2 regions of the Salimicrobium salexigens genome follow, and region 1 is predicted to be linked to the other one. Evidence: predicted binding sites of a transcription regulator. Region 1 holds the regulator's gene; the other holds the start of a gene.
What was found. The regulator CtsR, encoded in region 1, represses protease genes until heat stress. The targets are predictions, from matches to a motif close to ATGGTCAATAAAGGTCAAACA.

Region 1 (11,282 bases):
ACCTGTTCCCATGCCGAACACAGAAGTTAAGTTCTTCCGCGCCGATGGTAGTCGGGGTTACCCCCCGCAAGAGTAGGGCGCTGCCACATTGTCAGAAGCCCAGAGGCCACCCCCTCTGGGCTTCTTTTGTATAGGTAAGATCTTTCTCGACCCCTTCTATGATTCAGTCTTATTATGCAGGGGTAGGATATTTAGAGAAGTCGAAACTGGAAAGGCGGGGAGCAGGATGGAAGAATTCAAAGAATTTTTTTCGGGATTTATTGACGAAGACTTTGATATTTTTACGATCAGACTGGTGATTGCACTGTTTCTTTCAGGACTGATAGGTTTTGAAAGAGAACTGAAACGGCACTCTGCCGGATTCCGTACCCACATACTTGTTGGTGTCGGAGCGTGTATTATGATGCTTTTATCCCTATACGGATTTGAAGAATATATCCAGAAATATGACAATATCCGCTTTGATCCTGCCCGCATTCCTTCTTATGTTATCAGCGGAATCGGCTTTCTTGGAGCAGGTACGATTATCGTAAACGGAAGCACCATACGTGGCCTGACGACAGCCGCTTCTATATGGACAGTTGCGGGGATTGGACTGATTGTCGGAGCAGGCATGTACGACATTGCGGTGCTGGCCACTTTTCTTGTCCTTCTCAGCCTCATCCTGTTGAATAACCTGGAAGAAAAATATCTCAGGCACGTAGCAAAGGGTGCTTATCACCTTACAGTGGCAGACCAGAAAGGTGTAAAGGAGATTTTTGCACTGCTGGAACATCTTGAAGTTGAAATCGAAAAGGTGGAAATCAAAAAAGAAGATCATATCTATATGATTTTGAAATTATCAAAAACAAATACACTGGATGATCAAACCTTAATGGAAGAGTTGGGAAAACTCGACGGGGAAATTTCAGTAATCCACAGATTCTAAAAGCCTGCTCCCGGCTTTTTTTTGTAAAGATAGGATATGATGATTTGCCGACAAAATGCTTTTAATGGGAGGGTGTTCAGGGAAAGGTTCTATTGTAAACAAAATAGTTGAATGCTTCATGATTTTGAGTATAATAAAATTATAGTCAAAGATAGTCAAAGTCAAAGGAAGGAGGAGGGCCATGCGGAATATATCCGATGTCATCGAAGAATATCTGAAACATATAATCCAGGATAACCCGCATCAGGTCATCGAAATAAAACGTAGTGATCTGGCTGAAAAATTTCAGTGTGTGCCCTCTCAAATCAATTATGTGATTAAGACCCGTTTTACTGTGGAAAAAGGGTATATAGTGGAAAGTAAAAGAGGCGGTGGCGGATATATTCGCATCCGCCGTATTCATCATCTGGATGAAGCCGACCTCATCGACGAAGTATTACTGCTCATTCAGCCGCAGGTATCCCAGTCTAGAGCTCTGGATATCGTGGAACGGCTGCTTGAAAATAAAGTGATTACGACGAGAGAGTCCGAACTTATTTTGAGCGTTATTGATAGAAATACGTTAGCTTTCCCATTACCGTTCCGTGATGAAATACGATCGAGAGTAATGACGGCTATGTTATCGAAGCTTAAATATAAGTAGAGAAAGGAGTGTGCTTGTATGCAATGTCAGCGCTGTGAGAAGTATCCGGCTACTGTTCATCTGACCCAAGTGATCAACGGTGAAAAAAATGAAGTTCATTTGTGCGACTCCTGTGCCAAGGAACAGGGGTACATGAATCAGGAAGAAGAGAAGTTCTCTCTGAATGATTTGTTGTCCGGACTTTTTCATATGGAAGGCAGCGGAAGTGCCGGAAAGTTATTTCAGGGGAATAAGCAGCAGCAGCAGAAGGAAAGTCTTCAATGTTCCGGATGCGGTCTGACCTATCAGGAATTCACGAAGGCCGGGAAATTCGGCTGTGCCACGTGCTATGAGACGTTCAATGAAAGGCTGGATCCGATTCTGAAACGGGTGCACAGCGGAAATACGACTCACCACGGCAAAGTTCCAAAACGAGCCGGCGGGGATCTGAATCTTCGCAGAGATATTGAGAAACACCGGGAAAAGCTTCATCAGCTTATCAACCAGGAAGAATTCGAGGAAGCTGCCAAGGTAAGAGATGAAATCAGAACACTTGAAGAAGAATTGAACCAGGATAAAGGCGGTGATTCCTGATGTCTCTTGAGAAATTTATGAATGAGGCTATCAGTCCGTGGATGCGGCACGACGGACCGGACAGTGATATAGTACTGAGCAGTCGCATCCGGCTTGCAAGAAACTTCTCTTCCCAGCCATTCCCCACGGTAGCAAGAGGTGAACCGCTGGAGGAGGTCCTTTCCTTCATGGATGAACATTTTACCGATAGTTCTTTCCGTGAATATGAAGGGCTGCAGCTCGTGAAGATGGATGATCTTCAGCCGATAGAAAAAAGGGTGCTCGTAGAGAAGCATCTGGTCAGCCCCCATCTGATTGAAGACAGAGAAAATGCAGCTACCATTATCAGTGAAAATGAACAGGTGTCGATTATGGTCAATGAAGAAGATCATCTTCGCATTCAGCTGTATTTCCCGGGTTTTCAGCTTGATAAAGCTCTGGAACAGGCCTCTCAGCTGGATGACTGGCTTGAAGAGAAAATAGATTACGCCTTTGACGAAGAGCGCGGATATTTGACTGCATGCCCGACAAATGTGGGAACAGGAATGAGGGCCTCTGTCATGATGCACCTGCCCGCGCTCGCCCTCACTAAACAGATTAATCGTATGACTCCTGCAATCAACCAGCTGGGTCTCGTCGTGCGGGGAATATATGGTGAAGGCAGTGAAGCGGTGGGAAATCTTTTTCAGATTTCAAACCAGATTACTCTGGGTAAATCAGAAGAAGACATCGTGGAAGATCTGCACAGCGTTGTGCAGCAGCTCATTGAGCAGGAACGCAAGGCAAGACAGACACTGATGAATCGTTCACCTGTGCAGCTGGAAGATCGTATTTATCGTTCTTATGGTACGCTCAGACACAGCCGGGTCATCACTTCAAAAGAAGCAGCAGGCTGTCTGTCGGATCTTCGTCTCGGTATTGATCTGGATTTTCTGAAAGACATACCGCGCACCATCTTAAATGAACTGATGGTACTGACCCAGCCCGGATTTCTCCAGCAGTACGCAGGAGAATCCCTGGACCCCGAAGACCGGGATATCAAACGGGCGACTCTGATCAGGGAAAGAATAAATCTTGAAGATGATAACTAATGAAGGAGGTAACAAATTATGATGTTTGGCAGATTTACAGAAAGAGCACAAAAAGTACTTGCATTGTCCCAGGAAGAAGCCGTGCGTCTAGGTCACAGTAATATCGGTACGGAACACGTGCTGTTAGGTCTCGTTAAAGAAGGTGAGGGTATTGCAGCGAAAGCGCTGACTGCGCTTGGACTGGAAGCTGAAACCATCCAGACGGAAGTGGAGAACCTGATCGGTGCAGGAGAACAGAAATCCCAGACGATCCACTATACTCCGCGCGCCAAGAAGGTGATTGAGCTTTCCATGGACGAAGCCCGCAAATTGGGGCACTCTTACGTAGGCACGGAACATATTCTTCTCGGTCTGATCCGCGAAGGAGAAGGAGTGGCTGCACGAGTGCTTAACAATCTCGGTGTCAGTCTGAATAAAGCCCGCCAACAGGTACTTCAGCTGCTGGGGAACAATGAATCGACCGGCGGCCAGGGTCGTCGCGGCGGCAACCAGGGCGGTGGAGCTGCTCAGGGCAGCGGTCAAACCACCCCTACACTCGACTCCCTTGCCCAGGACTTGACGTCCGTTGCCAAAGAAGGAAACGTCGACCCGGTCATCGGTCGTAGTGAAGAAATTCAGCGTGTCATACAGGTATTGAGTCGTCGTACGAAAAACAACCCTGTACTCGTCGGGGAGCCGGGTGTCGGTAAAACTGCAGTTGCAGAAGGACTCGCCCAGCAGATCGTGGAAAACGAAGTACCTGAGATTCTGAGGGATAAACGCGTCATGACCCTCGATATGGGTACGGTCGTCGCCGGTACTAAATACCGCGGAGAGTTTGAAGACCGTTTGAAAAAAGTGATGGAAGAGATTCGTCAGGCAGGGAATATCATTCTTTTCATTGACGAATTGCACACACTGATCGGAGCCGGCGGTGCAGAAGGGGCGATTGACGCTTCCAACATTCTGAAACCTTCTCTTGCCCGTGGGGATCTTCAGTGTATCGGCGCCACTACGCTGGATGAATACCGGAAGTATATCGAAAAAGATGCTGCTCTGGAACGTCGTTTCCAGCCTATCCAGGTGGATGAACCTACGACGGAAGAATCCACACAGATCCTTCAGGGTCTGCGGGACCGTTATGAAGCACACCACAGAGTAACGATTACAGATGAAGCAATCGAATCAGCAGTCCGGTTCTCCGATCGTTATATCACAGACCGTTTCCTTCCGGACAAAGCTATCGATCTCATAGATGAAGCAGCTTCCAAAGTACGCCTCCGTTCATATACGGCTCCACCTAACCTGAAAGAACTGGAGCAGAAACTCGAAGAAGTCCGTAAAGAAAAAGATGCGGCTGTACAGAGTCAGGAATTTGAAAAAGCTGCTTCTCTTCGCGACGACGAACAGAAGTTACGCGAAGAGCTGGAAGAAACGCAGAAAAAATGGAAAGAAAAACAGGGACAGGAAGATTCCGAAGTGACTGTCGAAGATATAGCTTCCATCGTCTCGGTCTGGACCGGGGTGCCTGTCAAGAAAATGACTACAGAAGAAAGCGAACAGCTTCTTCACCTCGAAGATACGCTTCACAACCGCGTCATCGGTCAGGAGGAAGCTGTCGATTCCGTGGCTAAGGCGATCCGCCGGGCTCGTGCGGGATTGAAGGACCCTAAACGTCCGATCGGTTCCTTTATTTTCCTAGGTCCGACAGGTGTAGGTAAAACAGAACTGGCCCGCGCTCTCGCTGAAAGCATGTTCGGTGAAGAGGACGCGATGATCCGTGTTGATATGTCCGAATATATGGAAAAACACAGCACGTCCCGTCTCGTAGGTTCCCCTCCGGGCTATGTCGGCTATGAAGAAGGCGGACAGTTAACAGAAAAAGTCCGTCAGAAACCATACTCCGTCGTGTTGCTGGATGAAGTGGAAAAAGCGCACCCGGATGTATTCAACGTACTGCTTCAGGTGCTTGAAGACGGTCGTCTGACGGACGGTAAAGGTCGCGTCGTAGATTTCCGTAACACTGTGCTCATTATGACTTCGAACGTCGGCGCACAGGAATTGAAAGAAAATAAATACGTCGGGTTTTCCATGGGAGACCAGACTCAGGACCACAAAGATATGAAATCGAAAGTGACCGAAGAGCTTAAAAAAGCTTTCCGTCCTGAGTTCCTTAACCGTATCGATGAAACCATCGTTTTCCATGCTCTGGAGAGAAAACACATGAAAGACATTGTGACTCTCATGGCAGACCAGCTCAGAACGCGTCTGCTGGAGCAGGAAATCGACTTTACACTTTCAGATAAAGCCATCTCCCATATTGCCGAAGAAGGATTCGATCCGGAATATGGTGCGAGACCGCTTCGTCGTTCACTGCAGAAGAACGTGGAAGATCTGCTGTCCGAGGAACTGTTGAAAGAGTCGATCCACAAAGGACAGAAAGTGGTCATCGATCTTGATGAAAACAATGAATTCGTAGTATCCACAGCAACTTCAGAAGCTTAAGTATGAATCGGAAGGCGTATGCCTTCCGATTTTTTGTTTATTCCCTCATAATTATACAAAGAGGAAGAGGCTGCATGTTTCTCTCCCGTGCGCCCCGAACTTATATTCTGCAGGCTCTTTTTTAAAGGCCGGGGTGATTTTTAATGAAATTGAAACGGGGATGAAACTTATATATAAGAAATCCCGTATATAATATACAGTAAGGAGAGATGTAAGGTGGCGAAGAAGAAGACGATATTTGTGTGTCAGGAGTGCGGAAACGAATCTCCTAAATGGATGGGGAAGTGTCCGGCATGCGGACGCTGGAATACTTTCGTGGAGGAAACAGCGATTACAGGGAAGAACGACCGCCACACGTTTCAGGTCGATAAGGATAACAGATCGAAACCGGAGCGCATCACGTCTATCGCATTGAAAGAAGAATCGAGGATAGAGACGGCGATGCCGGAGTTTAACCGGGTGCTCGGCGGGGGTATTGTAGGAGGTTCGATGGTTTTAATAGGCGGTGATCCGGGTATTGGAAAATCGACCCTCTTACTTCAGGTCTCCTCTCAGTTAGCGGACAAGAACCTTCCCGTCCTGTACATTTCCGGTGAAGAATCGACGAAGCAGACGAAGCTTCGTGCAGACCGTTTAAACGTTACATCGGATCAGTTGTACATTCTCGCAGAAACGAACCTCGAGCATATCGTCGCTCATATAGAGACGGTGCAGCCGAAATTTCTGGTGGTCGACTCTATTCAGACGGTATATAAGGAAGAGGTCACTTCCGCGCCGGGAAGCGTGTCCCAGGTTCGTGAATGTACGAGTGAACTGATGAGAATCGCCAAAACAAAAGGTATCCCCGTGTTCATCGTCGGGCACGTAACAAAAGAAGGATCCATCGCCGGCCCCCGTCTGCTCGAACATATGGTTGATGCCGTCCTTTATTTTGAAGGGGAGCAGCACAACACTTTCCGGATCGTCAGAAGCGTGAAGAACCGCTTCGGCGGCACGCATGAAATGGGGATCTTCGAAATGAAGGAATCGGGTCTCGAAGAAGTATTAAACCCTTCGGAGATATTTCTCGAAGAACGATCCAAAGGTACGGCCGGGTCAACGGTAGTTGCATCGATGGAGGGAACAAGACCTGTGCTCGTGGAGATTCAGGCTCTCATTTCCCCCACGGCTTTCGGGAACCCGAGAAGAATGGCTACCGGGCTCGATCACAGCAGAGTTCCTCTTCTTATGGCCGTACTGGAAAAACGAGCAGGTCTGCTCCTCCAGAACTACGACGCGTACGTGAAAGTGGCCGGAGGCGTGAAGCTGGATGAGCCGGCGATTGACCTCGGAGTCGCAGTGAGTATTGCTTCGAGTTTTCGTGATCAGGTGCCGAAAGCAACGGATATCCTTATCGGGGAAGTAGGACTTACCGGTGAGATCAGGCGCGTATCCCGTATTGAACAAAGAGTACAGGAAGCGGCCAAACTCGGGTTTTCCCGGGCAGTCATCCCTTCAAGAAACCTGGAAGGCTGGACTGTACCGGATAATATAGAAGTGATTGGTGTGGAAACGATCAAAGAAGCGATGGACGCAACCCTGGAGTAGGGGTTGTGTTCCACGTGAAACATCGTAACACGAGAGAGATGCAGTATTTTGGAAGAACTTTTTTTAAAAGGAGGTGAAGAGAATGTTAAAACGTGTTGTACAGTTATCCCTTATTCTTACGGGAGGTACTATCGGGTATTTGTATTTGCCGGAAGCATTTACAGCTTTCGGGTGGGAAATTGAACCTTGGCTTCAGCAGATATTAGGTGCAGTAGCAGGTGCATTAATTCTATTCTTATTAACGTTCTGGTTAGTTTCCCCGATTGTAAAATTTCTTAAATGGACAGAGGATGCGCTGGTCAGGGCACCGGTGGGCGAGTTGTTATTCGGAAGTCTGGGGCTCATTTTCGGGTTATTCGTAGCGTATTTAATCAATACGATGCTTATTGATATTGAAATAAAGATCATCAGCCAGCTGCTTCCGATTTTCATAACTCTTCTTCTCGGATACTACGGGTTTCAGATCGGGTACAAGAGGAAGGACGAATTTCTCAACCTTTTGACGATTGCGAGAAAAGAAAATACGTCGGAAAGCAGGAAGAAAGAAGAAGCGGCATCTACGGAGAAAAACGAACAGGTGCCCCGGAAAAAAATCCTCGATACGAGTGTGATTATCGACGGGAGAATAGCCGATATTTGTGAATCCAATTTTCTGGAGGGGACGCTGGTCATTCCCCACTTCGTCCTGGAAGAACTTCAGCATATTGCAGATTCTTCCGACGGACTAAAACGGAACAGAGGGCGACGGGGTCTCGATATCCTGAATCGTCTGCAGCGGGACGTTCCTGTGAACGTTGAAATGTATGAAGGGGACTTCGAGGAAATTCAGGAAGTCGACAGTAAACTGGTCAAACTGGCTAAAGTCATAGACGGTATCGTCGTCACCAATGATTTTAACCTGAATAAAGTATGCGAATTCCAGGGTGTGCAGGTACTCAACATCAATGACCTGGCGAATGCTGTGAAACCGGTAGTGCTTCCGGGAGAAGAAATGAAGGTGCACGTCATCAAAGACGGTAAAGAGCAGAATCAGGGAGTTGCGTATCTGGATGACGGAACGATGATCGTCGTCGAGGAAGGGAAAAGTTTTATCGGCGATACGATTGATGTAATCGTTACGAGCGTCCTTCAGACTTCAGCCGGCCGGATGATTTTCGCAAAACCTAAATCCCTTGAAAAAGCGCTGTAAAAAAGGTATAAACGAATAAGAGATTATAAAAGTGATAACATCGGGTTATCGCTTTTATTTTGGAATCGACACCCGGAGGATGGACATGACACATTATACAGCAGTAATCGTTGCAGCAGGACAGGGAAAACGGATGAGAGCGGGAAAGAACAAACAGTTTCTCATGATCGGGGACGACCCGTTAATCGTACACACGCTGAAAGTCTTCACCCAGGACGTAACGTGCAGGGAAATAGTTCTGGTGACGAACGAGGCGGATGAAGCGGATATGCAGGAGTTGATAGAGACGTATCAGTTTCCGAAGATTAGCCTCATCCACGGCGGAGAGGAACGGCAGGATAGCGTTTATGAAGGTTTGAAAGCCGTCTCCGACCGGGAATTACCGGTCCTCATTCACGACGGTGCCAGGCCTTTTGTTAAGGAAAGCAGCATCCGTCATCTCGTGGAGAAGATTGAAAAAGACGGGGCAGCTCTACTGGCTGTTCCGGTAACGGATACGGTTAAACAATGGAAAGACGGAAAATTGCAGACGCTGAACCGGGATGATTTATGGGCAGCGCAGACACCTCAGGGTTTTCCGTACGAATTGATTAAGGAAGCTCACGAAAAGGCCCGGGCCAGAGGGTTTTATGCCACTGATGATGCGGCGCTCGCAGAAAGCTTCGACTATGACGTCTCCATCGTACGGGGAAGTTACGACAACATTAAAATAACGACTCCCGAAGATCTGCAAAAAGCGACGTCGTATGTAGAAAAGGGATGAAGGAGGCAATTTATCAAATGAGAATTGGTCAAGGATTCGATGTACATCAGCTGGCCGAGGGAAGAAAATGTATTATCGGCGGGGTGGAAATTCCGCACGAACAGGGACTTATCGGTCATTCGGATGCCGACGTACTGCTTCATGCTGTATCAGATGCCATCCTCGGAGCGCTCGGCAAGGGCGACATCGGGAAACATTTTCCGGACACGGACCCGGCGTTCAAAGATGCCGACTCGCGGGTATTGCTGCAGAATGTATGGAAAATAGCGGAAAAAGAAGGCTACACTCTCGGTAATCTGGATGCGACGATTATCGCCCAGGCACCGAAGATGGCCCCTTACATCGATGACATAAGAAAGACGATTGCCGGTCTTTTGAAAGTGGAGATCTCCCAGGTCAATGTAAAAGCGACAACAACCGAAAAGCTGGGCTTTCCGGGCCGGAAGGAAGGAATCGCCTCGCAGGCAGCCGTACTGTTGCAAAATAGTCAGCAATCTACGTAAAAAAATGATAAAATGATAAAAAGACGAACGGAGAAACAGGAGGGAAAAGCAGTATGACTAAAGAGGTGAGAGTAAGGTACGCACCGAGCCCGACCGGATACCTGCACATCGGGAACGCGCGGACTGCTCTATTCAACTATTTGTATGCCAAACATAACGACGGGACTTTCGTTATAAGAATCGAAGATACCGATGCAAAAAGAAACGTGGAAGGTGGAGAACAGAGTCAGCTCGATTTCCTGAAATGGCTCGGAATCGAGTGGGATGAAGGTGCCGGTCACGGTGGAGAGTACGGGCCGTACCACCAGATGCAGCGTCTTCACATCTATCAGCAGTACGTGGATGAACTTCTGGAGAAAGATCTCGCCTACAAGTGTTACGTTACCGCGGAAGAACTCGAGGAAGAAAGGGAAGCGCAGAGAGCCCGGGGCGAAGTCCCTAAATATTCGGGAGCTCACAGCAACCTTACTCAGGAAGAACGGGAACAGTTCGAAGCCGAGGGCAGGGAGCCGAGTATCCGTCTACGCGTTCCGAAAGATAAAACGTATACGTTCACTGATATTGTGCGTGGCGACATTTCTTTTGATTCCAGCGATTTCGGTGACTGGGTAATCGTTAAGAAAAATGGCACACCTACGTACAACTTTGCCGTAGCCATCGACGACTACCTGATGAAAATCTCTCACGTGCTGCGCGGAGAAGAGCACATTTCCAACACACCGAAACAGATGATGGTATATGAGGCTTTCGGCTGGACCCCGCCTCAGTTCGGTCACATGACCCTGATTCTGAACGAAGAAAGGAAAAAGCTCAGTAAGCGTGATCAGCATATTCTTCAGTTCATCAGCCAGTACTACGAACGCGGCTATCTGCCGGACGCCCTGTTCAACTTTATTACACTTCTCGGCTGGTCCCCGGTAGGAGAAGAGGAAATATTCTCTCCTGAAAAACTGATCGAGATCTTTGATGAAGACCGTCTCTCCACTTCTCCGGCAGTATTCGACCCGGCGAAACTCAAGTGGATGAACAACCAGTACATTAAGAACCTCTCGTTTGAAGAAATACTGGAGCTTACGATCCCTCATCTTGAAAAAGACGGGAAGGTTTCGACGGACCGGTCTGCGGAGGATCAGAAATGGACGGAGGAACTGATCAGTCTGTATCAGCCTCAGTTGAATTACGGAGCGGAAATCACCGAGCTGACCGAACTGTTTTTCCGGGAAACGATCGATTATGATGAAGAAGCGATGGAAGTTCTCCGCGGCGAGCAGGTTCCGGAAGTGCTGGAGGCGTTCAAACGTAACCTCGAACAGCTTGAGGAATTCACTCCGGAAAATATTAAGCCGCAGATGAAAGCAGTTCAGAAGGAAACAGGTCACAAAGGCAAGAAACTGTTCATGCCGATCCGGGTAGCCACTACCGGGCAGACCCACGGTCCCGAGCTTCCGAACGCGATTTATCTCCTCGGGTATGATACAGTGACAGCAAGACTTGAAAAAGCACTGGACGAATTGAAATAAAGAAAAAACCCTGACGGGGAGA
Region 2 (11,282 bases), on a different contig from region 1:
CGTCTGAAGAAAAACAACGTCTACATCGTCCGGATGAAAGAGAATGCCGAAGTAATACTGAAGGAACTGGAAATACTGGAGGGACCTCTTTCCGTCAATAAAAAGATTCCCGCTAAGTATTCCGGTACGACGAAAGGAAAAAGGGCTTATCTGCGCGGGGCTTTCCTTGCCGGAGGGTCCGTCAATAACCCTGAAACGTCTTCCTATCATCTGGAAATGAATTCTTCGGATGAGTATCACAACGAAGAACTGTGCAAAATGATGAACACGTTCGACCTTCACGCCCGTACGCTCGAGAGGAGAAACGGTTTCATCACTTATTTGAAGGAAGCGGAGAAAATCACCGAATTTATCAGTAATATTGGCGCTCACCAGGCGCTTTTCAAGTTTGAAGACGTAAGAATTGTCCGTGATATGAGAAACTCGGTGAACCGTCTCGTCAATTGTGAAACGGCCAACCTCAACAAAACGATCGGAGCTGCCTTCCGTCAGGTGGAAAACATCCGTTTCATCAATAAAACAGTAGGTCTCGACGCGATGCCGCCGAAGCTGAGAGATCTGGCCCGGGTGCGTCTCGAGCATCAGGACGTCTCGCTGAAGGAACTCGGTGAACTGGTTCCGGGCGGCAAGATCAGTAAATCCGGAATCAATCACCGTCTGAAAAAAATCGATGAATTCGCTGAAAAAGTAAGACGAGGGGAAGTCTCCGGGACTTCGGGGAGGACCTGATGTATTAAAACGGTTTTCATGCTATAATGAGAACCACTGGAAACGTCACCCTTTCCCCGGGGACGTTTTTTTCGAACAGACTGTATGCGCTTTCAAAATAGATTATAAGAAGGAGGATGACCGGTGATAGAAAAAAAGGTGAAAGTCGAATTATCCACGGGACTGCAGGCGAGACCTGCCGCCCAGTTCGTCCAGCTGGCGAATCGTTTCAGCTCGGACGTCTTCATTGAAAAGAACGAAAAGCGGGTAAATGCCAAAAGTATAATGGGACTGATGAGTCTGGCTGTCGCAGGTGACGAAGAAGTAGTGCTTGTTACGGACGGGCATGATGAAGAAGAAGCCATGACGAAGCTCGAGGAATTTGTAAAAGAGGCATAAATGCTCAGTTGAAAAATATACATACAGAGAAAAGTCTCCGGAGCAGAGGTAAAAGAAGTCTGTATCAAAACTGAATAGCATACATGAAACCGGACGGTCCGTGACGTCCGGTTTTTTGCATTCAGAGAAGAGAGTCTGTACTGCCCGGTCATGATTTCAGGCACCGGGAGTTTCGTTATCCTGCCCTTCAGCCCGCTTCCTTCTCTCCGAAAGGAAGGAAAAAGCGGTTTTCGTGACCTTCGGAGGGGAAAAATCGTGCTGAACGTCACGATTACGTGATAATCCTTCCCTTCACCTCCCTCGGGAGCACGTGGAGGGAAGGAAAGAGGTGCACCAAATAAAAAAAGCGGGCAGTATGGAAAAGATCCATACTGCCCGCTTTTAAAGTGTTTTTCAATATAGAGTCGTAATAGTGAAATTAGTTCTCCATTACTTTGTCGATCAGACCATAGTCCACTGCTTCGTGAGCATCCATGAAGTTGTCACGGTCCGTGTCGCGCTGAATAACTTCATAAGGCTGACCGGTACGCTCGGAGAGAATCTTGTTCAGTTTCTCTCTCATTCTGATGATTCTGTTGGCATGGATTTCGATGTCGGAAGCCTGACCCTGAGTACCGCCGAGTGGCTGGTGGATCATCACTTCACTGTTCGGAAGTGCGTAGCGCTTGCCTTCCGTACCGGCGTTAAGCAGGAAAGCACCCATGGAAGCTGCCATACCTGTGCAGATAGTGGAAACGTCCGGTTTAATGAACTGCATCGTATCAAAGATAGCCATACCGGCAGTGATGGAACCGCCCGGAGAGTTGATGTACAGGGAGATGTCTTTATCGGGATCGTCCGCAGCCAGGAATAGAAGCTGGGCTACGATCGAGTTCGATACGTTATCATCGATCGGACTGCCGAGCATGATAATCCGGTCTTTTAACAGCCGGGAATAAATATCATAAGCCCGTTCCCCGCGGTTCGTCTGTTCAATTACTGTTGGTACTAGATTCATAATGTATTCCTCCTCATTACATTCTCAATGAATGATTTTGTATGTTCATCATACCTTTATGGTCAATGAAGGTCAAACAATTTACTTTCATATCCACGAATATTGTTTCCCTAATCCGGATGAAATAAACATTTAAAGGGGACTTGCGTTCTGAAGACATACCCTTTATAATGGTTTTTGTGTCGATATGCGCCCGTAGCTCAGCTGGATAGAGCGATAGATTCCGGTTCTATAGGTCGGGGGTTCAAGTCCTCTCGGGCGCACTTGTATATACCGGAAAGCTCTCCAATATCATTTGGAGGGCTTTTTTGTTACAATATAAGCAGTGAAATCATTGGTGTTCTTCATTCAGAAAAGGTCAGACAGCCGGAACTGTTCGACTTAAAAGTCGTGCAGGCATCCGGCTGAATCGCTTTGGACCAGGGAGGTACTGCTATGGCAAAAGTTATCCGCTTTACGATTTTATGGACGGAACAGTTGATGGAGAGCCGGAGAATTCATCTGTTCGATATGAAGACACAGAGCAGAATTTCTTTTAATCATGAACTGATAGAACGGGCTCCCAGATGGACGGTGGAAAAAGAACTGATCACGTTCCTTCAATCGAAAGAAAGAAAAATAGACAGCGGTTATTACGATGGAAAGAAGCATGCTTCCTAGCTGCTTCTTTTTAAGTGAAAAACTTTTCCATCAGTGGTAAAATGAAGAGGAAGTGAAGGTGGGATGGAGATGAACGAAATCACTCTGTTTTCAAGAAATAACTGTCCGCTTTGCGAAGAAGTGAAAGTCTGGATAGATCTGCTCGCTTATGATTATTCTTTTGAATTTCGGGAAAAGGATATAGAGGAGGACGATGATCTTCATGAAAAGTACGCCCTCCAGATTCCGGTCGTACATGTGAATGGCGAGGAACTCATTTTTCCGCAGTTGAGCGAAAATGCTGTAAGAGAGCGCTTGCAGAAGTATTAAACTTGCACTTTTCAACAGCAGTTGGTAGTATAGTTTGTGAAGGAAATATTTTTTGCTCCTAGCGGGACACAAAATGATGTAGTGGGACGTTATTGCCCCGATCTTCTTTTTAAACTGAAGGAGCAATGTTTATGAAAGAATGGATAGAATTACAGAAGAAACTTTATCCGGATGTTCTGGAGATTATTCAGAACAGATATCGGCTTCTCCATTACGTTTCACTTATGGAACCGATCGGACGCAGGACGCTTGCGGATAACCTGAATCTCAAGGAGCGCAGCATACGCTCCGAAGTCACCTTTCTGCAAAACGGCGGAATGGTGGAGGTGACGACGCGGGGGCTGTTGCTTACCGGGGAAGGTAAGTCCCTGCTTGAGAACATGGCCCCTTACATGAGGGAAGTTTCAGGGGTGAAGGTTTTAGAAGACCGTTTAAGGGAAAAGCTAAAACTGGAGTCTGTCATCGTCGTACCCGGCGACAGCGACGAGTCCGAGTGGGTGAAAGAGGAAATGGGAAAAGCGTGCGTCACGTACCTGCAGTCTATTTCGGGACCCGGTCAGACGCTTGCAGTGACCGGGGGGACGACGATGGCCTCCGTGGCTTCGAGAATGACCCCTTCGGCCGGGATGGAAGACTGGCTCTTCGTTCCGGCGCGGGGAGGCCTCGGAGAACGGGTGGAACATCAGGCGAATACGATTTGTGTGGAAATGGCCAAAAAAGCGATGGGGAACTACCGTCTGCTTTATGTGCCGGATCCGATCAGTGAAGAATCGTATCAGAACATTATCGAGGAACCTTCCGTCAAGGATGTCCTCGGTATCATCCGCTCTTCCGACATCGTCATCCACGGTCTCGGAGATGCACTTACGATGGCTAATCGGAGAAAGACACCCGATGACCAGCTTGCCGTAATTAAAGAAAGGCAGGCGGTAGGGGAAGCGTTCGGGTACTACTTCAGCCAGTCGGGTGAAGTAGTGCATAAGGTGAGAACGGTGGGTCTTCAGCTCGAGGACCTGGAAGGAGACAGAGAGGTGATTGCCGTCGCAGGCGGCAGTTCCAAAGCGGATGCCATCTCTTCTTACTTCCAGCCCGGCAAGAGCAGCGTTCTCATCACCGACGAAGGCGCCGCGAAAGAGTTGATGAGGGATACATCCCTTTAAATAATCAAATGTAATATTCTAAGGAGGAATTCAGCATGACAGTAAAAGTTGGTATTAACGGTTTTGGACGTATCGGACGTAACGTATTCCGTGCTGCACTGAAAAACGATGAAGTGGAAGTAGTAGCTGTAAACGACCTTACAGATGCGAATATGCTGGCTCACCTTCTTCAGTATGATACCGTTCACGGTACGCTTGAAGAAGAAGTTGAAGTCAACGGTGAGAACCTCGTAGTAGGCGGTAAAGAAATCATCGTAAAATCCGAAAAAGATCCGGCTCAGCTCGGTTGGGACGACCTCGGCGTAGAAGTGGTCATCGAATCGACAGGTCGCTTCACACAACGTGATGATGCCAAGAAACACATCGATGCAGGAGCTAAAAAAGTAATCATCTCCGCACCTGCCAAAGGTGAAGACCTTACAGTAGTTATGGGTGTCAACGAAGGTGACTATGATCAGGACAGCCACCATGTTATTTCCAATGCATCCTGCACTACGAACTGCCTGGCCCCATATGCGAAAGTACTCCATGACAAATTCGGAGTTAAGCGCGGTATGATGACTACAGTTCACTCTTACACGAACGATCAGCAGATCCTTGACCTGCCGCACAAAGACTATCGTCGTGCCCGTGCCGCAGCTCAGAATATCATTCCTACAACTACAGGTGCAGCTCAGGCTGTTACAAAAGTTCTTCCTGAACTTGAAGGCAAGCTGAGCGGTATGGCTATGCGCGTTCCGACACAAAACGTATCCATCGTTGACTTCGTGGCGGAACTTGACAAAGACGTTACTGTAGACGAAGTGAACAGTGCACTGAAAGAAGCTGCTGAAGGCGAACTTAAAGGAATTATGGGTTACAGTGAAGAGCCGCTTGTATCTTCCGACTATAACGGTAACACGAACTCTTCTGTAATCGATGCCCTTTCCACATTGAGCCTTGAAGGTAATATGGTGAAAGTCGTATCCTGGTACGACAACGAGTTCGGTTATTCCAGCCGTTGTGTGGACCTTGCTGCTTACCTTAAAAAACAAGGAATCTAAGCTTGAATCACTAAAAGGAGGAGGTCCTGTATCCTCCTCCTTTTCTTCATTTGCTGAAGAAAAAATTAATGTGTTTCCACTGATATCTTTAGTGGAAATATACATACCAGACAGATCAAAGGAGGTTCTCGGAAGATGAATAAACAGACGATCAGCGATATAGAAGTGGATGGTAAGACGGTTTTCTGCCGTGTGGACTTCAACGTGCCCATGAAGGACAAAGAAGTGACGGATGATACGAGAATCAAAGCGGCCCTGCCGACAATCCAGCATCTCACGGGCAACGGTGCGAAAGTTATTCTGGCAAGCCATCTGGGGCGTCCAAAAGGAGAAGCCCATGATGAGTTGAGGCTGGATCCGGTAGCGGAGCGTCTCAGTGATCTGCTTGGTGCGGAAGTACTGAAGTCGGATGAAGTGTACGGTCAGGAAGTGACAAAAGCGATTTCCGAAATGGAGCGTGGAAAAGTCCTTCTGCTTGAGAACGTGCGGTTTGACCCCGGGGAGGAGAAGAACGACCCGGAACTTGCCAGGCATTTCGCCGACATGGCTGACCTTTACGTCAATGATGCTTTCGGAGCGGCTCACCGTGCCCATGCGTCGACAGCAGGGGTGGCCGAGTACATCCCGGCAGTAGCCGGTTTCCTCATGCAGAAGGAACTGGAAGTGCTCGGGAATGCCCTCGCTGACCCGGAACGTCCGTTTACAGCTATTATCGGTGGTGCTAAAGTTAAAGATAAGATCGGTGTCATCGATAATCTTCTCGACAAAGTCGATAACCTAATCATCGGAGGCGGACTCGCCTACACGTTCGTGAAGGCACAGGGGTATGAAGTCGGCAAGTCGCTTCTCGAGGAAGATAAAATCGATCTTGCCAAACAGTACATGGAGAAAGCGAAAGAGAATAATGTGAATTTCGTTATGCCTGAAGACGTCATCGTTGCGGATGATTTCAGTGAGGATGCGAATACGAAAGAAGTAAGTATCGAAGAAATTCCGGAAGATTGGGAAGCTCTCGATATCGGGCCGAAAACCCGGGAAAACTATGCAGGTCTCGTCAAGGATTCGAAACTCATTATCTGGAACGGGCCGATGGGCGTTTTTGAAATGGATACGTTCGCCGGCGGTACAAAAGCTGTTGCAGAAGCCCTTGCCGGCACAGAAGGATATACAGTGATCGGCGGCGGAGATTCCGCAGCGGCAGTCGAAACGTTCGGCTATGCCAGTGATATGGATCACGTGTCCACAGGCGGAGGCGCTTCTCTTGAATTCATGGAAGGGAAAGAACTTCCGGGAGTAACGGTTCTGAACGATAAATAATCTGAAGAGGTGATGAATATGCGTAAGCAGGTAATCGCAGGAAACTGGAAAATGAATAAAACGCACACAGAAGCGGAATCTTTCATTAACGAAGTCAAAGGGAAAGTACCTTCGAAGGAGAGTGTGGAGTCCGTCGTTTGTGCCCCGTTCCCTTTTCTTCAGAAACTTGTGGAAGAAACGAAAGACTCGGATGTCGAAATAGGGGCACAGAACATGTACTTTGAGGAAAATGGTGCATTCACAGGCGAAGTCAGTCCGGTAATGCTGAAAGAACTCGGTGTCACGTACGTCGTGCTCGGCCACTCTGAACGTCGTGACGTTTTCGGTGAAACAGATGAAACGGTGAACAAAAAAGTCCATGCGGCTTTCGACCATGACCTCACTCCGATCGTATGTGTAGGGGAGTCTCTCGAGCAGCGCGAGTCGGATGAGACGATGAATCATATCGAGAGTCAGATTACTAAAGCTGTCGAAGGGCTTACAGACGATCAGGTGAAACAGCTGATCATTGCTTACGAACCGATCTGGGCCATCGGAACCGGACGTACTGCATCGAGTGAGCAGGCGAATGAAGTTTGCACCCATATCCGTAAAGTAGTCGGGAAGCTCTCCGGTGACGAAGCTGCAGAAGCAGTCCGCATCCAGTACGGAGGAAGTGTAAAGCCTGCAAACGTGGATGAACTGCTTTCTCAGTCGGATATTGACGGAGCTCTTGTAGGAGGCGCAAGTCTTGAAGCCGACTCCTTCCTGAAACTTGTGGAGGCAGGTAAACATGAGTAAACAGCCTTTAGCAGCACTGATCATTCTGGATGGTTACGGACTGCGTGATGAAGAATACGGAAATGCCGTAAAGGCGGCGAATACACCGAATTTCGACCGTTACTGGAGCCGCTTCCCTCATTCTCAGCTGACTGCCTGCGGAGAAGCGGTCGGTCTTCCGGAAGGACAGATGGGTAACTCGGAAGTGGGACACTTGAACATCGGCGCGGGCCGGGTGGTCTATCAAAGTCTGACCCGTATAAACATGGCTATACGGGAAGGAGACTTTTTTGAGAATGAAACACTTCTCGGAGCTGTCCGTCATGCCAAGGACAACGGTAAATCGCTGCACGTTTTCGGACTCCTCTCGGACGGGGGAATCCACAGCCACAACAGCCACATTTTAGCTATTATCGAACTTGCAGCAAAAGAAGGGCTCGAGGATGTATATTTGCACGCTTTTCTGGACGGCCGCGATGTAGGTCCGCAATCCGCTAAACAGTATCTGAAGGACACGGAAGATAAGCTGAAAGAGCTTGGAACAGGAAAGATAGCTACAGTTTCAGGTCGTTATTATGCAATGGACCGGGATAAACGCTGGGACCGTGTGAAAAAAGCTTATGACGCAATAGCACACGGTGAAGGAAAACAGGCTGCAGATACCCTCGAAGCAGTGGAAAAGTCCTACGAAGAGGATATACACGATGAATTCGTGCTGCCAATCGTAATGACGGATGAGAACGGTACGCCGATTGCTCAAGTGGAAAGCGAAGATTCCATTGTATATGCGAACTTCCGTCCGGACCGTGCGATCCAGCTGTCCCAGGCTTTTGCGAACGATGATTTCGAATACTTCGACCGCGGGGATGCACCGAAAGATATCTATTTCGTCTCGATGACGGAGTACAGCGAAACGGTGGATACGGATAAAGTCATCTTTCCGCCTAATGAGTTGAAAAATACAATCGGTGAGGTTCTGGCGAACAATAATATGACTCAGCTGCGCATCGCCGAAACGGAAAAATACCCCCACGTCACGTTCTTTATGAGCGGCGGCCGTGAAGAGGAATTCGAAGGGGAAGACCGTATTCTCATCAATTCCCCGGACGTAGCGACGTACGACATGAAACCGGAAATGAGCGCCTATGAAGTGACGGACGCGTTGCTTAAGGACCTGGATGAAGAGAAACACAATGCAATCATTCTTAACTTCGCCAACCCGGACATGGTCGGTCACTCCGGTAAGCTCGAACCGACGGTGAAAGCGATAGAAGCGGTGGACGAGTGTCTCGGTAAAATTGTCGATAAAATCATCGATAAAGGCGGATCGGCCATCATCACTGCCGATCACGGGAACTCTGATGAAGTGACGACGACCGAAGGGGACCCGATGACCGCCCATACGAAAAACCCGGTACCGGTCATCGTAACGAAAGAAGGAGCAGAGCTTACAGAAGACGGAATTCTCGGCGACCTTGCCCCGACTCTTCTCGATCTGCTGAATGTCGAAAAACCGGAAGATATGACCGGAAACTCGATCATTAAGAAATAACTAAACTACAATGACTGAAGGAGAGATTTTCATGCCATATATTACTGATGTTTATGCACGCGAAGTACTGGATTCCCGCGGGAACCCGACAGTGGAAGTGGAAGTGTACACGGAATCCGGAGCGTTCGGCACAGCTCTTGTTCCAAGTGGCGCTTCCACCGGAGAATATGAAGCAGTAGAACTACGTGACGGCGATAAAAACCGTTACCTCGGCAAAGGCGTTCAGAACGCCGTTGAAAACGTAAACGAAAAGATAGCTCCGAAGCTGCTCGGCATCGACGTAACCCAGCAGGTTATCATCGATAACCTTATGAGAGAATTCGACGGATCCGACAACAAAGGGAATCTGGGTGCAAACGCCATCCTAGGTGTTTCCATGGCAGTCGCCCGGGCAGGCGCAGAGTATTCCGAACTGCCGTTGTACAAGTATCTCGGCGGATTCTTCGCTCACACGCTTCCGACACCGATGATGAACATTCTTAACGGTGGAGAGCATGCGGACAACAACGTAGACATCCAGGAATTCATGATCATGCCTGTAGGTGCTCCTACATTCAAGGAAGGTCTCCGCATGGGTGCTGAAATTTTCCACGCGCTTAAGAAAGTTCTTAAGAACAAAGGGTATAATACTGGCGTCGGGGACGAAGGCGGATTCGCTCCGAACCTGAAATCCAACGAAGAAGCCCTCTCCACGATCATCGAAGCGATCGAAGAGGCAGGATATAAGCCGGACGAAGAAGTGCAGCTTGCTATGGACGTGGCGGCTTCCGAAATTTATGAAGACGGTACGTACAGCCTGAAAGGGGAAGGCGTAACGCGGACTTCTGAAGAAATGGTCGACTGGTATGAAGAACTGATCGGCAAATATCCGATCGTTTCCATTGAAGACGGCCTGGACGAAAACGATTGGGAAGGAACGAAGCTGCTTACGGACCGTATCGGTGACAAAGTACAGCTGGTCGGGGATGATCTGTTCGTTACCAACACAGAAAAACTCTCCCGTGCCATCGAGCAGGGTGTAGGAAACTCCATCCTTATCAAAGTGAACCAGATCGGTACGATGACGGAAACGTTCGACGCTATTGAAATGGCGAAACGTGCCGGCTATACTGCAGTCATCTCCCACCGTTCCGGAGAGACGGAAGATGCAACGATCGCTGATATCGCAGTTGCCACAAACGCCGGTCAGATTAAAACAGGGGCACCGTCCCGTACGGACCGCGTTGCGAAGTACAACCAGCTTCTGCGCATCGAGGATCAGCTGCTTGATACAGCCAAATATGCAGGAAAGACAGCTTTCTACAACCTGAATAAATAATACGGAATGACCGGCTCCCGGTTTTTGGGAGTCTGAAGGCCTTCGGGGTGTGCACCCCGGAGGTTTTATTTTTAGCTTTCTTCTGCGGAAGTATCTTTATCTTTTGCAATTACCTCCCCACGTAGTATTATGAGAGGACGAACGTACAGCGAAGGAGAAAAACTATGAAAAGAATCATCCAATTGTTAATAATGATAGCCCTCGTGTTTGCAGCTGTCAGCGCCTGGCAGGTGTGGACATACGGTGTAGAAGGAGAGAAAAAGGTAGATGCAGCCATCGTCCTTGGAGCGGCGCAGTGGGGCGGAAAACCGAGTCCGGTGTTTGAAGGAAGGATCCGTGAAGCAATCGAGCTGTACGAGGAAGGGAAGGTAGATTATCTGATTTTTACCGGGGGTAAGAGCGAAAAAGCGGAATTTTCCGAAGCGGAAGTAGGCAAAGGGAGTGCTATGGAAGCAGGAGTTCCGGAGGAAGATATATTACTGGAAGAAAGTTCACTTGAGACGAAAGAGAATCTCTCTGAATCAAAGAAACTTCTTGAAGAGAAATCGATTGGCAGCTTTTATCTAGTCAGTGACCGGTTCCACTTAAAACGAGCTACGGCTATGGCAACGGATATGGGAATCGACGCTGAGGGGGTGCCGACGGAATATTCCGCGTATCAATCACTGGAGACGAAGCTTCCATTCTTTTTCGAGGAATGGCTCCACTATATGTGGTATGAAGTCGGCAGCTGGGTGACCCCTGCATGAGCCGGAGACAATAAAATAAAGCTGCCGGAATTCCCGGCAGCTTCAGCTGAACCTGTAAGGGTTCAGTTTTTTTGTGAAGAAGAATCTCCATCCTGTTCCGGATGAGCATCAATCGTGTGTTTGTAGTCATATCCTTTGGAAATGACCGTGCCGAACGCTGCGGCCACACCGACGATGATAGCAATTGATACCAGCATTACGATTGTGAAGGTCATCAACAGTCCTCCTTTACTTCTTCTTCCGAAAACAGCCTATTCAAGACCTGCTTTCTCTTTCACGAAAGCGACCACGTCTTCAGACGTATTCATGGA

Region 2: clpP (ATP-dependent Clp endopeptidase proteolytic subunit ClpP) is a predicted target of CtsR. The motif match lies at 2,163-2,183, and genes of this name have one in related genera.

Annotation. Positions count from the first base shown of each region.
Region 1 covers NZ_FTOK01000011.1:49,814-61,095, reverse strand. The annotation lists partial or broken rRNA gene rrf (5S ribosomal RNA) at 1-89, shown strand, start outside; gene BW931_RS11885 (MgtC/SapB family protein) at 227-928, shown strand; gene BW931_RS11880 (CtsR family transcriptional regulator) at 1,110-1,571, shown strand; gene BW931_RS11875 (protein-arginine kinase activator protein McsA) at 1,590-2,144, shown strand; gene BW931_RS11870 (protein-arginine kinase McsB) at 2,144-3,214, shown strand; gene clpC (ATP-dependent protease ATP-binding subunit ClpC) at 3,233-5,698, shown strand; gene radA (DNA repair protein RadA) at 5,915-7,285, shown strand; gene BW931_RS11855 (PIN/TRAM domain-containing protein) at 7,368-8,474, shown strand; gene ispD (2-C-methyl-D-erythritol 4-phosphate cytidylyltransferase) at 8,560-9,237, shown strand; gene ispF (2-C-methyl-D-erythritol 2,4-cyclodiphosphate synthase) at 9,255-9,740, shown strand; gene gltX (glutamate--tRNA ligase) at 9,794-11,260, shown strand; T-box leader at 11,262-11,282, shown strand, end outside.
Region 2 covers NZ_FTOK01000004.1:141,289-152,570, forward strand. The annotation lists gene whiA (DNA-binding protein WhiA) at 1-729, shown strand, start outside; gene BW931_RS06305 (HPr family phosphocarrier protein) at 853-1,107, shown strand; gene clpP (ATP-dependent Clp endopeptidase proteolytic subunit ClpP) at 1,526-2,104, opposite strand; tRNA gene BW931_RS06315 (tRNA-Arg) at 2,294-2,367, shown strand; gene BW931_RS06320 (hypothetical protein) at 2,540-2,764, shown strand; gene BW931_RS06325 (glutaredoxin family protein) at 2,834-3,073, shown strand; gene BW931_RS06330 (sugar-binding transcriptional regulator) at 3,205-4,233, shown strand; gene gap (type I glyceraldehyde-3-phosphate dehydrogenase) at 4,269-5,276, shown strand; gene BW931_RS06340 (phosphoglycerate kinase) at 5,412-6,593, shown strand; gene tpiA (triose-phosphate isomerase) at 6,612-7,373, shown strand; gene gpmI (2,3-bisphosphoglycerate-independent phosphoglycerate mutase) at 7,366-8,904, shown strand; gene eno (phosphopyruvate hydratase) at 8,936-10,222, shown strand; gene BW931_RS06360 (YdcF family protein) at 10,387-10,971, shown strand; gene ytzI (YtzI protein) at 11,034-11,186, opposite strand; gene ptsP (phosphoenolpyruvate--protein phosphotransferase) at 11,223-11,282, opposite strand, start outside.